2 regions of the Exiguobacterium sp. RIT341 genome follow, and region 1 is predicted to be linked to the other one. Evidence: riboswitches for the same ligand, from Rfam matches in the RefSeq annotation. Region 1 holds a riboswitch; the other holds the start of a gene.
The links. Region 1 has a riboswitch for lysine ahead of BW42_RS12105 (amino acid permease). Riboswitches for the same ligand answer to the same signal wherever they lie in the genome.
Positions count from the first base shown of each region.

Region 1 (3,206 bases):
GATAAATCATTTGGTACAAGGCAAGCGTCACAAGCAATAATGCGATCGGTAAGAAGGCACGCTTAAAGTGGTACCAGTAATTCACGAAGATCGCCTCCTGTTTTTCTTTCATCTTACTTGAAGCGACATCTAAAAAGCCACCTTCATTTGAAGGTGGCTCGTTGATTACGATTGACGTGGATGTTCTGGGAAGTCCATCTCTTCGTAACGAACAATCGACGTCCGGTTTTTGAATTTGTGTCCTAACCAGAAGGCAAGGAACAACGGAATTCCGACATATGTCGCGGCAATCCCGACCCAATCAATTTGATCAGCAAGGAATGCTGCATAGTTTTGACCAACGATGACAAGGAAACAAAGACCGAATGCAAACAGCGGACCGAACGGGAACGCTGGTGCAACGTAAGGTAAATCTTTCAACGAATGACCTTGTGCAAGGAATCCTTTACGGAAACGATAGTGACTGATCGCAATTCCGAGCCATGCGATGAATCCTGTCATACCTGAAGCATTGAGTAACCACAGGTAGACTTGTCCACCAAACATCGATGTTAAGAAACAGAGCGCACCGATTGCTCCTGTTGCAAGCAAGGCGTTACGCGGTACCCCATTTTTCGACACTTTTGCAAAGAACTTTGGTGCATCTCCTTGACGAGCAAGTGTATACAGCATCCGTGTGGAAGCATACATACCTGAGTTACCGGCAGATAGAACAGATGTCAAGATGACGGCGTTCATGAGTGCTGCCGAGAACGCAAGACCTGCTTTTTCAAAGACGAGCGTAAACGGACTAACGGCAATGTCCGTGATGTCATTGGAAACCAAGTTCGGGCTCGTATACGGAATGAGCATCCCGATGACGAAAATCGCAAGGATGTAGAAGAGTAAAATGCGCCAGAAGACTTGTTTGACTGCTTTTGGAACGTTTTTTTTCGGATTTTCCGATTCACCTGCGGCAATTCCGACTAGTTCTGTTCCTTGGAAACTGAATCCAGCAACGAGGATGATTCCGATGACGGCAGGAATACCACCGACGAACGGCGCATCCCCGAGAGCAAAGTTTTTAAAGCCAACTGGTGGCTCCGATGTAAAGACACCGAAAATCATCGCAACACCGACGACTAAGAAGACGATGACAGTGACGACTTTAATCATGGCGAACCAATACTCCGCTTCCCCAAAACCTTTAACGGAGAAGTAGTTCAAGCCGATCATGAGTAAAAGGAATAAGGCACTGAAGTAAAATCCAGGAACGTCCGGGAACCAATACGTCATAACGATTTGTGCTGCAACGAGCTCAACTGCGATCGTGACTGCCCAGTTGTACCAGTAGTTCCAGCCGAGGGCAAAGCCGAATGAGGGATCGACGAATTTTGTCCCGTATGTCGAGAAGGATCCGGCGACAGGCATATACGCCGCCATTTCGCCAAGACTTGTCATTAAGAAGTAGACCATCAGACCAACGATTGCATACGATAGGAGTGCACCACCTGGTCCTGCTGCTGCAACGGAAGCACCGGACGCGATGAAAAGTCCTGTTCCGATTGCCCCACCGATGGCGATCATCGACATATGACGGGCTTGTAATCCACGTTTTAATCCTTCGGCTGTCGAATCTGTTGTTTGTTTCACATCTAGTTTGTTCATTTCGTTCGCTTCTCTCTGTTTAGATTTTTTGAGAGGACACTTTTTGAATGAAAAAACAAAAAGCGCCCTCATCTTCCAGATGGAAGATGAGAACGCAACATAATAAAATGAATGCGCCTCATTCTACCGTCGTGAAAGATAGCTCTCCACAAGTAAGTGATACCCGACTTGTGACAGTATTAGACCTATTCGATCTAATCCCAATCGATCATCTTCAAAGCGATGATTGATTTCGGCAATTCTTCCTTTCAGGTCACTTCATTTGTCGCTTGACGACATCCGTAACCGTACTCTTAAGAACTGCAACCTCCATCCCACTGGTTGAGTGAGAACTGAATTAAATTAGTTATTACTACGCCATATTACACAAACCGCCACGAAATTGTCAATTGCCTTTTTTGAATCTGGGGTAGTAGATGGTAAAAATCCGATATGTTTAGTACACTAAATGATAGAAGTCCACTGAGAGAAAGGATGCTGCTTGCATGCCACAGGAACGTGATTTGCTGACTTACCGACTCGAGGAACAAATGCGTGTCATTCTTCGTACCCTGCGACGTGAACTTAATCGACTATTTGAAGGAACAGCAACCCGAAGCGAATTTTTCATCTTACGGAGTCTTTCAGAAAACGGTCCCCAGCGTCCGACACTTCTTGCGGAACAATTTGAGCTGGCGACGAGTCAAGTCACTGCTTTAACGGATAAGCTCTATAAACAAGGATATGTCACACGGACGCGTTCGACGGAAGATCGTCGCTCGATTGTCCTCGCTTTGACGGATAACGGAGAGCGTGCTTTTCGGGAACTCGAGGTCGTCCGAAGAAACTATTTACAAGATCGCTTCGGAACTTTAACAGAAGAAGAACTGGAAACGATGATTCGCGTCTTCGATAAGATTTTACTGACGATGGATGAGGATACGCTCACTTCGTCTTCATAAAAAACGGTAGATTTTCTACCGTTTTTTATGTTTTATCTAAACATTTACCTCTGTCTAACCGTTACCTAGATGAGTATACTGGAGTATATATATGGAAATCTGTTAGCTGGGGGAGTTGGGAGGATTTGTTGTCCATCATGAATCAATTCATCATTAACTTTTGTCTACTGTTCACGACGATTACTCTCTTATTCTTACCATTTCGGAATCGACCACGTATTTCGCTGAATTCCAGCTGGAGTACACGCCTCATATTGGGAAGTGTCTGTGGTCTGATTGCAGTTTTATTGATGTTCAATGGCATTCAGATCGATGTCGCCCGTGTGGATTTACGAATCATCCCAGTCGCGATCGCTATGCTATTCGGTGGTTTCCCGAGCGCCATCGTCGCCGGTATAATGATCATCGGGACACGTTACTTTTTGACACCCGTCGATCAAATGGAGGGTTTTTATCTGTCCACACTGATTATCGTCTTAATCATTACGACGATCGGAATCGTACGTCGATTCGTTCATGTCTCGACGCGCCATTTTCAATTATTGGTGTCAATTGGTGTTCTCTATTCGTTACCTGCCATCTATATCCTAACAAACAGCTGGTCGACATTCTTTAAAA
Region 1 covers NZ_JFYW01000009.1:232,052-235,257, forward strand. The annotation lists gene BW42_RS12100 (hypothetical protein) at 1-85, opposite strand, end outside; gene BW42_RS12105 (amino acid permease) at 166-1,647, opposite strand; lysine riboswitch at 1,779-1,967, opposite strand; gene BW42_RS12110 (MarR family winged helix-turn-helix transcriptional regulator) at 2,133-2,588, shown strand; gene BW42_RS12115 (diguanylate cyclase) at 2,726-3,206, shown strand, end outside.

Region 2 (3,206 bases), on a different contig from region 1:
GGCATATTGCTCACTGATCGTTCCGCCTGCTGCGAACAACGCGACATCGATCCCGTCTTCCGTGATGTTTGGCGTCAGCGCTTGGATCGTAATATCTTCTCCCTTGAACTGCACCGTGTTCCCTGCTGAACGAGCAGAAGCGTAAGCGGACAGGCGGCTGACCGGGAAGTCCAGTTCTGCGAGTACTTGTAACATTTTTTGACCGACGGCGCCGGTTGCTCCAATGACGGCTACATGATACATGCTGTTTTCCTCCTTATAACTCGAACGCGTTTGCAATCGCTGCAACCGTCCGTTCAATGTCTGCTTGTGCAATCGTGTACGAGATGCTGATTTCTGATGTCGTGACTTGATAGAACGGGATATTCTCCGCTCGGAAGATTGCGAACAATTTCGAAGCAACACCTGTTGCATCCCGCATTCCGATTCCGACGACAGACAACTTCGCGTGCTGATCGTGGCGGTCGACCTTGACTGTCGTGAAGCGATCCATGATATCTTTCAATGCTTCATCGAGGAACTCTTCCTCGTCGAGTGGACAAGAGAACGATAAGAAGATGTCACTGTCGAACGTCGTTTGACTGATCATGTCGATATTGACGTGACGGTTCGATAAGAGTTCGAAGATATCGGCTACTGCTGCATTCGTTTGCGGTACGTGTTTGATTGATACCGTCAAGACGTTCTTCGTCACACTGACACTCGTCACCGCTTTTTGTTCCATTGTTTCCGTCGCTTCCATGATCCATGTTCCCCTTTTCGATTCAAGTGTTTTCCCGACGAAGATGTGTACGCCGTATTTTTTTCCTAGTTCGACACTTCGCATTTCCATGACCTTCGACCCGAGGGCGCTCATTTCCATCATCTCATCATACGAGATATGTGGAATCGGTTGAGCAGCGGCATGGATTCGCGGATCAGCTGTATAGACACCGTCGACATCGGTATAGATTTCGCACCGTTTATCAAGGACTGCCGCAAGGGCAACTGCCGTTGTATCCGACCCACCTCGTCCGAGTGTCGTCACGTCACCAAGTTCGTTGACACCCTGGAATCCGGCGACGATGACGACATCGTACGTTTCGAGTTTTTGTCGTAACAGATCTCCATCGATCTGTTTGATCTTACTTTTCGTATGCACGCCCATCGTGCTGATTCCTGCTTGAGCGCCTGTTTGCGATAACGCTTTGACACCGAGCGAGTTGAGGGCGATGCTGAGTAATGAAATCGTCTGTTCTTCTCCGATGGCAAGCAGTCGATCGAGTTCTCTTCGCTCGGGGCGATCCGTGATGGCTTGCGCCTGAGCGATCAAAGAATCTGTCATCTTGCCCATCGCCGAAACGACGACGACGAGTTTTTCACCTTCGGCTGCGCGACTCTTCAAATAATTCGCAATAGACTGAATCTGTTCGACAGTCGCAACCGAGCTTCCACCAAATTTAAGTACAGTTGTCACAATCCTATCTCCTTTGTCCCGATACAGAAAAAAACGACGGGCCGGTAGGAGCGTTCCTACGGCCCGTCGTTATCACGATCGGACAAACGAAGACAAAGTCATTCGTTCTTTTACGTAAGATAGCGCTCCGAAACATCGGTTTCGGCAGTACAACGGATCTTAACCGTTGTACCAGCAAACAAGAAGAAGCATCTTCTCGTTCACTTCGGCGGACTTCCCCTTTCACATCATTCGGCATGCTTGCCTTCAAGAATGATGCTACTCATGTCATCCGCGCCTCTATCTGTCGGTTGTTAGTTACAGTTATAGCAGACATCTTTTGTTAAATCCAGTCATTTGACTGTTTTTTTTCAAAATTCGTCAATTCGCAAGATGCTGTTTCGCGAGTTCGAGTTGCTCCGACACGGCAGCAAACCCTGTCCCGCCGTAGCTAGTCCGGCGTGCTACTGCTTGAACCGGATCGAGGAGCGGATAGACGTCTTCTGTGATATCAGGATGGAACGTTTGATACGTCTCGAGGTTCAAATCCTTCAGGAAACAACCGTTCTGCACACAGTAAAGGACGGCTTTGCCGACGATTTCATGCGCTTCCCGGAACGGTATGCCTTTCGTTACAAGGTAGTCAGCGAGTTCCGTTGCATTCGAGAAGTCTTGCATTGTCGCCTTCTTGAGCGCTTCGGTCTTAAACGTCGCAGATTCAATCATTCCGGTGAAGATTTGAACGGACTTGAGAACGGTATCTGCTGTATCGAAGACCCCTTCCTTATCCTCTTGCATGTCTTTGTTGTAAGCGAGTGGTAATGCCTTCATCGTCGTCAAGAAGCCCATCAGGTTGCCGTAGACGCGACCTGTTTTTCCACGAATCAATTCAGCAAAATCAGGATTTTTCTTTTGTGGCATCATGCTCGAACCTGTCGAGAAGGCGTCAGACAACTCGATGAAGCCGAATTCTTGCGACGCCCAGATGATGATTTCTTCACAAAAACGTGAGAGATGCATCATGACGGTCGCGGCGATTCCGAGATATTCAATGACGAAGTCGCGATCGGAGACAGCATCGAGACTGTTCGGATAGACCGACTCAAAACCGAGCAACTCGGCAGAACGGAAACGGTCGATCGGGAACGTGGTCCCCGCGAGCGCGCCTGCCCCGAGTGGTGATTTCCGGATCCGTTTTTGATTGTCCGTCAACCGTTCGACATCACGTTCGAACATCCAGAAATAAGCGAGCAAGTGATGCGCAAGCGAGATTGGTTGTGCCCGTTGCAAATGCGTATACCCCGGCATAACCGTCTCGATATGTTGCTCAGCTTGTTCCGTAATGACCGATTGGAGCTCGCGTAATGCCGTCGTCAACGCTTCGACATGCTGCTCCATCCATAGATGTAAATCGGTTGCGACTTGATCGTTTCGGCTCCGTGCCGTATGCAGTTTCCCTGCAACTGGACCGATCTGTTCCGTCAACAAACGCTCAAGATTCATATGAATGTCTTCGTCCGCTAATGTGTAGGAATGGTCCTTTAACGTCGCTTCGAGTTGCTTTAATCCTTGCTGGATTTGTGTCCACTCATCTTGAGCGAGAATCCCTTGTTCAAATAACATCTGTGCATGTGCGAGACTGCCTTTCAAATCAACGCTTGCTAATTTTTGATCGAACGTGATTGATGCTCCGAAGGCTTCCGCTTGAGCGGAAGCACTTTCCGTAAAACGTCCACCCCAGAGTTTGGTCATTTCGTTACACCCGCCTGAC
Region 2 covers NZ_JFYW01000011.1:43,893-47,098, reverse strand. The annotation lists gene BW42_RS13865 (aspartate-semialdehyde dehydrogenase) at 1-243, opposite strand, end outside; gene BW42_RS13860 (aspartate kinase) at 257-1,456, opposite strand; lysine riboswitch at 1,569-1,746, opposite strand; gene argH (argininosuccinate lyase) at 1,817-3,187, opposite strand; gene BW42_RS13850 (argininosuccinate synthase) at 3,184-3,206, opposite strand, start outside.
Region 2: linked by a shared signal. The riboswitch ahead of BW42_RS13860 (aspartate kinase) and the one ahead of BW42_RS12105 (amino acid permease) in region 1 are both predicted to bind lysine.